Regions from separate parts of the Pseudoduganella sp. RAF53_2 genome, predicted to be linked through region 1. Evidence: predicted binding sites of a transcription regulator. Region 1 holds the regulator's gene; each other region holds the start of a gene.
What was found. Region 1 encodes FNR, which switches genes on or off when oxygen is low (the NO sensors DNR and NnrR bind a similar motif). Its sites were predicted from a motif close to TTGATNNNNATCAA; they were not measured.

Region 1 (2,199 bases):
CCGCTGGAGGCGCACCATGACTGACAAGATCAGCGTTCTGCTGGTGGACGACCACGCCATCGCACGCAACGGCGTACGCCTGATGCTCGGTACTGCTGCGGACATCAGCGTCGATGGCGAGGCAAGCAATGCGGTGGAGGCCATGGAGCGCGTGGCTGAGCGCAAGTTTGATGTGGCGCTGGTCGACATCAAAATGCCGGGCAAGAATGGACTCGATCTGCTGAAATGCCTGCGCAATGAATACCCGCGCATGGCGGTGCTGATTTTGAGTACCTACTCCGAAGAGATTTACGCAGTGCGCGCGCTGAAGCTCGGCGCGTCGGGCTATCTGACCAAGGACGCGCCGACGTCCACCTTGATTGAAGCGGTGCGCAAGGCGGCGGCGGGTGGCAAGCACGTGAGTCCGGCGCTGCTGGAAAAGCTGGCAARCCTGGTCGGCGGCGGTGCGACCGGCGATCACGAAAATCTGTCCAACCGTGAGCTGGAGGTGCTGAAGATGATCGCGGCAGGTGAATCCCTGGTGCGCATCGGCGAACTGCTGCACCTGAGCCCCAATACGGTGACGACTTATCGCAGCCGCATTCTTGACAAAATGGGTATGGCGAGCAATGCGGAGCTCACGCGCTACGCTCTGGAACACGGCCTGATTTGAGTTTGTAGGGGAAGCCCTACATGAACTGCATGGGGAGCCCGATATTCTTCCGGGCGGCCAGCGGCGATACTGGCGGTGCCGATTATCTGGAGCCGCAAAATGAAGACCGTCGCGAAGTGCTCGCTGTGCAGTTTTAATAAGCTTTGCCTGCCACAAGGCCTGAATGACAATGATGTGGCCCGTCTGGACCAGATCATTGCCCGACGCCGCCGTGTGCCGCGCGATGAGCGTCTGTATGCCGCCGGCCAGCCTTTCAACAGCCTGTTTGCGGTGCGTTTCGGTCATTTCAAGACTTCGCAGGTCAATCAGCGCGGCGAGCAGCAGATTGGCGGCTTTCACATGGCCGGCGATTTGCTGGGAATGGAAGCCATCGGCGGTGGCATGCATACGGTCGATGCAGTGGCGCTGGAGGACAGTGAAGTCTGCGARATTCCATTCGCCCGGCTGCAGGAGCTGGTCATGCAGGTGCCAGTGCTGCTGCAGCAGTTCCATCGCACGATGAGYCGCGAGATTCAACGCGAGCAGTCGGTGATGCTGTTCCTGAGCCAYATGCGCGCCGAGCAGCGCATGGCGCTTTTCCTCTTGAATCTCTCCGGCCGTTATGCGCAGCGCGGTTTGTCGTCCACCACCTTCCAGCTGCGCATGTCGCGTGAGGACATCGGGGGCTATCTTGGCTTGACCGTGGAAAGCGTGAGCCGTCAGCTGGCGCGTTTGCGCGGCGATGGCCTGATCGCGCTGAATAACCGCGATCTTCAGATTCTTGATCGTCCACGCCTTGAGGCGCTGTCCAGCGGTATGGCAGCCGACGTCATCCCGGTGGCACGGGCAGCCTGATTACCAGCGTACTGCACTAAATTGCACGGCCAGGTGGTCGACGAATAGCCGTGTACGTGCAGGGAGCGCGCGGCCGCTCGGCCATAGCGCGTGAATCGGCACTGGCGGCGGCTCAAATTCCCGCAGAATGATTTCGACGCGGCCTTCGTCCAGCATTTTCCGTATTTGCCAGAAAGGCGCCATGCCGGCGCCGAGTCCGCAGGCGACAGCTTCGTTGGCTGCGGCGGCATCGTTCGCGCTGAATGGGCCTTTTACCTTGATGTGATGAATTTTGCCGCCGATCGTGGCGGGCCATTGCTTGCGGTCTGCGCCTGTGTTGCGCAGGACGCAGGGCAGGGCGGCGAGTTCGTCCGGGTGTGGCGGACGGCCGTGTTGCTGAATCCACGCCGTCGATGCAAAGAACACACGGCGTAGCTGCGCCAGCTTGCGCGCTTTTAATGAAGAATCCGGAAGTTCACCGACGCGGATTGCCAGATCCAGCTTGTCGGCGACCAGGTCGGCATGCCGTTCGCTCAACACTAATTCCACGTCGATTTCAGGCCAGCGCTGCATGAAACTGGCGGCCATTGGCGTGAGCCATGTCGCGCCGAACAGCACAGGCGCTGCCACGCGCAGCTTGCCGCGCGGGTTGTCGCCGTCGCGGCGGGCAGATTCGCGAGCCGCTTCGATGTCGGCCAGCGCGCGCCGAATACGCTCAAGGAAGGCTGCGCCGG
Region 2 (2,199 bases), on a different contig from region 1:
CACCCCGGCGAACTGCGCTGCCGGTTCCGGCGTGGCTGCAATCACCTGCCATTGACGATCCAGATCCACTACCTGATTCGGCGCGAGCTTTTCCTCCTGCAACAAGCGCTGCGCAAGAGCAATGCACGCCTCGGCCTGCTTCTGTTCAGCCTGCTGGTGGCGCAGCGCATCGAGACGCCCCTGCGCCAGCTTGGCCACGCGGCGGTCCGTATTGCGCATGGCCTGCTGCACTTTTTCCAGTGCAATCTGCGACATCACATGCTCGGCCGCAGCCAGCCGCACATCGGCAAATTCGCTATTGAGGATCAGTTCGACGGCAGCGTCTTCATTGCCCGCCAGATTGCGCGCAAATTCCGCTTGTGCAGCGCGCCTGTCCGCTGCGCCGTTCGGGCTTGCCGCGCCATTCCCTGCAGCTTCCGGCCCCTGGGGCTGGGCATCTGCCTGCGCGTCGGCGCCCTTGTCGCCGGGCCGCTTAAAAAGGAATTCGAACATGATAGGCTATGGATGGATCAAAACCACCATCATAGCGCAGCGCCGGCTTCTTTGTCGGGCGCCGGGGCGCGGAACGGCCGATGGCCGTCCGCTTAGCGAATCAATGATCCGCTTGTGCGCGTTCAACCGGGCGCTGGTGACGGTGGTAGCGCAGCTCCGGCGCAGGTTCAAGCTCCTCCGATTCTTCACGCACGGCTGCCAGGGCGCGGCGCGCATCGGCCAGAGCTTTCCTGTTCGTCGGAGGCAATGAAGGCTGGCCGCTTTGACCGCGGCGCGCCTCAACCATCTGCGCATCATGCGCCAGGAACTGATTGGCGATGGCAAACCAGGCCTCGCCGCTGATGGCGCTGCGTGCCAGCGCAAACAGTTCCTTCTCTTCCTTCTCCAGCCGCTGCAGCATGGCAGCGCAGAAGGCTTCGATTGCCTCGCAAACTTCGGTCACCTGCTGCTCGCTGCGCATGCCGGCGCTGTCAAGCTCCCCTTGCAGCCGGCGGATCACGCTCAGCGCATTCTGGTTCAGGCGACTCAATTCGTCGAGCAATTGGTTGGCCTGCTCGGTGGCCTCGCGCAATGCGGGAATCAGGTAGAGTTCGATCTTTCGCCAGTGGCAGGCCTGGTACAGGCGCTCCAGGGTTTCGCATGCATATTCGAGCTGGGACAGCGTAAGGCTTTGCTGGCGCAGGAAAGTCGATTGCACGTATTTCTGGAACGATAGCAGGCTGAGGCGCACGTTGGCCTGTTCTACCGACAGGGCAACCAAGGTGTAAGTGGCCGTTAACATTCTTGCTCCCAAATGACGCTGTGGCGGAACGGAAGTACAAGTGTAAATAAGCCCGACAGATCCACCCTTGATCTAGCTCAAACTTCTGCGGGTGGCGTGCTAATAATTTACGGTGCTTTCGGCTGCAATTCAAGACGAAGATCTACCATACCAGCTTCTGCCGATGCCGTCACGCGCCCGCCGTATCTACGCATAAGCTGTTGCATTCCTGCATTCTCCGCCAGCGCTTCGCCATGCAATTCACGTGTGCCGCGGCTACGGAAATAATCGATCAACTTGCGGAACAGAATGTTGCCGAGGCCTAGTCCTTTCAGATCGGAACGCACAGCGATGGCGAATTCGGCGGCCTGATTGTCCGGGTCGGCGATAGCGCGCACGACACCTAAAGTCTCGGGCTCGCCATCAGCGCCCGTACGGGTGGCGATGAAGGCCATGGCGCGGTCGTAGTCGATCTGGGTCAGGCGCGCCAGTTGGGCGGGCGGCAGCTCCTTCATTGCTGAAAAGAAGCGCAGCCGCACATCATCCCGATTCATCTGGCTGAAGAAGCGCACGTGGGCCGGTGCATCTTCGGGACGAATGGGCCGCAGCAGCAACGGCGCGCCCTGCCAGCTGATCTCCTCTTCCTGCTCCTGCGGATAGGGGCGAATGGCCATTGCCGATTCCGGCCTTTTCGGCCCCAGCGCAATGCGTGCTGAGCGCGGCGACAGGCCGTTTTCCGCCGCCACCAGCGGATTGATTTCCAGGCTGGCGATTTCGCCGATGTCGGCCACCAGTTCGGCGACCTGAATCAGCATGCGGCACACGGCGTCGCTATGCGCGGCCAGCGCGCGAAACACGCGCGTGCGTTCGAGCATCTCGCGCGCCAGCACCATGTTCAGCGGCGGCAGGCCGACGGCACGATCGTCCACCACTTTCCCGGCGCTGCC
Region 3 (2,199 bases), on a different contig from region 1:
TCCTTGAGCATATCGTCCATTAGAATCCCAGATCAGCAAGCAGGTCGTCCACACTGTCCTGAGTCAGGGCCACCGTCGGAGCGGACGGACCGGACATCAGCGACACCTCTTTCTGCGCGATCTTCTCGCGCACCTCAACCGGGGCATTGTCTTTCAGCAGCTGGGCCAGCTCCTGCTCGACCGTCTTGGTGATGACGACGACTTTTTTGATCAGTTGACCGGTAATATCCTGGAAATCCTGGGCCATCATGATTTCCAGCAGACGGGCCTTCTCGGCTTCGGTCGCTTCCGACACCGCCTGCGCGAAGGCACGCGAATCGCCTGCCAGAGTCTTAAATTCATCGATACTGAGCTTGCCTGCGAACAGGTCGGCCCAGCGGTCTTCCATTTCCTTGGACTTCTTCGACAGCACGTCCTGGGCAGGCATGCCATCGTCCAGCGTATTCAGCACTTTGTTGGCGGCCTGCTCGGTCAGGGTCGCCACGTATTCCAGGCGGTCCTGGGCATCCACGATCTGGGTGGAAGCCTCGGTCAGAGCCTTGTCGTAACCCAGTTCGCGCAGCGAGTCGTGCAGCAGGCGGACGATGCCGCCCAGACGCTCAAACATCGGGTTATCGCTACCAGCGCCGGCATGCTCGCCAGCTTCAGCCTCTGCTGCAGGCGCAGCGGCAACTGGTGCAGGCYCAGCGGCCGCAGCAGGTTCAGCGGTACGGCTGGCCGAGATTTCATCGAACAGATTTTCCAGATCGTCTTCTGCGGAAGCGGCGGCAGGTGCCGGAGCGGCGGCTGCCGGAGCCGGTGGCGCACTGTTCCGCTGCGCGGATACTTCCTCGAATAATGCGTCGAAATCATCAGCGGCGTCGGTCATAATCCCTGCTTCTCCATATCAAAAATGTTGCTGCCGTATCTTTGCCGGCGTATTACTGATGATGCCCGGCAATATTAACGCACTTACGCGAGTGTAGCAGGGGGGCGGCCCTCAGTTCAATCTCTCCCTTTGCATTCCCAGTCACTGAATGCAGATTGTTGTATTTGGGCGCTCTCTGAAAATGACGAATTTGCAGCTTGTTTGCGTCCAAACATGATGTTTCTTGATAAATATCAAGTCTTTACAAGCAAACAATAAGCGAAAACAGGGCTACAATGAGTGTAGGATCCCCATAAAGGAGGCTTGTATGTACCGGAAAATCCTGATTACGACCGACGGTTCGGCAGTTTCCGCCAAAACCGCCTGTGCCGGAACAAATTTCGCACAGCAGATGGGCGCCGAAGTCCTTGCACTGTTTGTGGCGCCGGAGTACCAGTACCCAATTTATGTGGAAATCATCCCGCCCAGCTACCCCAGTGAAGAGGAATACCGGGCGGCGATGCAGCGGGCCGGGAACGAGCACGTGCAGCCTATCCTGGAATCCTGCGCCAAGAAAAGCGTGCGGGCGGAAGGGATGACGGCCTTTGCGGAAAGCGCGGCGCTGAAAATCGTGGACGTGGCCGAGAAGAATGGCTGCGACCTGATCTTCATGGGCTCGCATGGCCGCAGCGGCTGGGGCCAGTTGCTTTTGGGCAGCGTGACCAATAAAGTGCTGTCGCACTCGAAGATCCCGGTGCTGGTACACCGTTTGATCAAAGACCCGACGCCGATTGAATAAGACAAGTAGCGCCGGCACGCTCAAGCGTGTCCTCAATGTTAACTAATACTTACAATTATTAAAATAACCATGATTCGAATTGTCATTGCCGACGACCACACCATCATGCGCGAGGGCCTGAAGCGCATTCTTGACGGGGCACCGGACATTGACATCGTCGGCGAAGCCATCGACGGCTTCGAAGTACTGGGCCACGTGCGCAAGGGCGGCTTCGATCTGCTGCTGCTCGACTTGTCCATGCCGGGCCGCAGCGGCGTCGACCTGATCCGCCAGATCAAGAGCGAGGCGCCCAAGATCGCCATTCTCATCCTCACCATGCACGAGGAAGAACAATATGCCGTGCGCGCCATCCGCGCCGGCGCCCAAGGCTATCTGACCAAGGAAAGTGCGGGTACCCAGCTGGTGGGCGCGATCCGCAAAGTGGCGTCGGGCCGCCCCTATATCAGTACCGAAGTGGCGGAACAGCTGGCCCTGAACATCATGCAGCCCAGCGAGACACTGCTGCACAAGCAGCTGTCGGACCGCGAATTCGAAGTCTTCTCCTTGCTGGTGG
Region 4 (2,199 bases), on a different contig from region 1:
ATCATTGGCCCTTCGAAGGTGGCGATACCGTAGAAGGACAGCGAAACGATCATGAACTTCAGGATCGGGTCGGAGCGCAGCTTGTGCCATGCGCCGGACAGGGTCATGATGCCGTTGATCATGCCGCCCCAGCTCGGCGCCAGCAGGATCAGGGAGAACACCATGCCGAGCGACTGGGTCCAGTCAGGCAGCGCGGTGTAGTGCAGGTGGTGCGGGCCGGCCCACATGTAAGTGAAGATCAGCGCCCAGAAGTGCACGATCGACAGGCGGTACGAATACACAGGGCGTTCGGCCTGTTTCGGAATGAAGTAGTACACCATGCCCAGATAGCCTGCGGTCAGGATGAAGCCCACCGCATTGTGGCCATACCACCACTGGATCATCGCGTCCTGCACGCCGCTGTATATCGAGTAGGACTTGGTCAGCGTTGCCGGCATGCTCATGCCGTTCACCACGTGCAGGATGGTCACGGCGAGGATGTAGCCGCCGAAGAACCAGTTCGCAACGTAGATGTGCTTGACCTTGCGCTTGATGATGGTGCCGAAGAAGACCGTGGCGTAGGCCACCCACACCAGGGCGATCAGGATGGTGATCGGCCATTCCAGTTCAGCGTATTCCTTGCCGCGGGTGAGGCCCATCGGCAGCGTCACGACCGCGCTCAGGATCACCGCTTGCCAGCCCCAGAAGGTGAAGGCGGCCAGCTTGTCCGAGAACAGGCGCACCTGGCAGGTACGCTGCACGACGTAGTAGGACGTCGCAAACAGGCCGCTGATGCCGAAAGCGAAAATCACGGCATTGGTATGCAACGGACGCAGGCGGCCATAAGTCAGCCACGGTATGTCCAGATTGAGTTCGGGCCAGGCCAGCTGGGCGGCGATGATCACGCCAACCAGCATGCCGACGATGCCCCACACTACCGTTGCGATCGCGAACTGCTTCACGATCTTGTAGTTGTATTGATCCACTTTGAGGTTCCCCCGGAAGCACTTTGATGAGATATGTCAAAGGGTAGCGAGAGAGGCGGCCAATTTCCTTGACCTGGATCAAGATTGCCCAAGTGGGCTTGGATCAGGCATCGTCGTCTTGCAGAATGCGCAATGCAGGGCCGGACAGATCGTCGAACTGGCCGTCATCGGACGCGACGAAAAATAGCCACAGCGCGCCGAAGACCAGCAGCACGCTGAGGGGAATCAAAAGGTAGAGGGCTTCCATGATGTGCTCCTGCGCAGGCGTAGCGCATTGATGATGACGATGGCGGAGCTGACGGCCATGCCCACGCCGGATAGCCAGGGATTCAGCATTCCCAGGGCCGCTGCCGGGATTGCAATGATGTTGTAGAGCGTAGCCCAGGCGAGGTTTTGCCGGATCACGCGCATTGTCTTTGTTGCCATGTCCGCCGTTTGCGCGAGGAGGCCGATGTTCGAGTTAAGCAGCACGCAGTCGGCATGGGCTTGCGCCAGCGCGGCGCCGCTGCCCATGGCGAAGGAAACATCAGCCGCGCTCAACACTGCCGCGTCGTTGATGCCATCGCCGACCATGGCGACGACCGCACCTTTAGCTTGCAGCGCCTGCACAAATTCGAGCTTCTGCCCCGGCAGGTAGCCGCCGTGGCCTTGCAGCAGCCAAAGCTGCCGCGCGACCGCATCTGCCAGCGCGGGCTCGTCGCCACTTAGCAGAATGACCTTTTTGCCGCGCGCGCGGAAGGCATCGACCACGTCCTTCGCTTGCGGCCGCAGCGCATCAGCAATAATGAACCGCGCAAGCCAGCGCCCTTCAGCAGCCAGCCAGACGCTCGTGCCGCTCCCCGGTCCATCACCCGCCATGCTTGCCGCAACACTTGCGTCTTCGACGGACACGGCGCTGCCGCGCGCCGCCACGCTCCGCATCGCCGCGCCCGCGAGCCCGTCAGCGTCGGACAAGCCGGCAATAGCGGCTACGAAATTGCCGCTGCCGATGCGGTAGCGCCGTCCATCGACGATCGCCTCCAGCCCCTCGCCCGGCAGCTCGCGCAGCCCGCTGYCTATCATGGCCGTGGAAGCCGAAGCCGAAGCCGAAGCCGAAGCCGACGCCGACGCCGACACCGTACCCCGTGCAGCCTCCGGCGCGGCGCGATGCGCGGCACTTTGGCCGGTCGCCGCCCTATTTGCGGCTGGCTGTGTCGCTGGTGGCACGCCGTTGCGGCGTGCGTTGCCGGCAGCG

Region 2: a site for FNR is predicted at 1,341-1,354, ahead of AB4Z11_RS23470 (hemerythrin domain-containing protein). Genes of this name have one in related genera too.
Region 3: a site for FNR is predicted at 1,092-1,105, ahead of AB4Z11_RS08595 (universal stress protein). Genes of this name have one in related genera too.
Region 4: a site for FNR is predicted at 1,034-1,047, ahead of ccoN (cytochrome-c oxidase, cbb3-type subunit I). Genes of this name have one in related genera too.

What each region holds. Positions count from the first base shown of each region.
Region 1 covers NZ_JBFRDW010000490.1:2,236-4,434, reverse strand. Annotated here, with positions in the region: partial or broken gene AB4Z11_RS23680 (ATP-binding protein) at 1-24, shown strand, start outside; gene AB4Z11_RS23675 (response regulator) at 17-652, shown strand; gene fnr (fumarate/nitrate reduction transcriptional regulator Fnr) at 752-1,486, shown strand; gene AB4Z11_RS23665 (LysR family transcriptional regulator) at 1,487-2,199, opposite strand, start outside.
Region 2 covers NZ_JBFRDW010000483.1:610-2,808, forward strand. Annotated here, with positions in the region: partial or broken gene AB4Z11_RS23465 (hypothetical protein) at 1-492, opposite strand, end outside; gene AB4Z11_RS23470 (hemerythrin domain-containing protein) at 593-1,273, opposite strand; gene AB4Z11_RS23475 (bifunctional acetate--CoA ligase family protein/GNAT family N-acetyltransferase) at 1,381-2,199, opposite strand, start outside.
Region 3 covers NZ_JBFRDW010000102.1:9,668-11,866, forward strand. Annotated here, with positions in the region: gene AB4Z11_RS08585 (chemotaxis protein CheA) at 1-20, opposite strand, end outside; gene AB4Z11_RS08590 (protein phosphatase CheZ) at 20-868, opposite strand; gene AB4Z11_RS08595 (universal stress protein) at 1,176-1,646, shown strand; gene AB4Z11_RS08600 (response regulator) at 1,716-2,199, shown strand, end outside.
Region 4 covers NZ_JBFRDW010000121.1:8,998-11,196, forward strand. Annotated here, with positions in the region: gene ccoN (cytochrome-c oxidase, cbb3-type subunit I) at 1-965, opposite strand, end outside; gene ccoS (cbb3-type cytochrome oxidase assembly protein CcoS) at 1,069-1,212, opposite strand; partial or broken gene AB4Z11_RS09730 (heavy metal translocating P-type ATPase) at 1,191-2,199, opposite strand, start outside.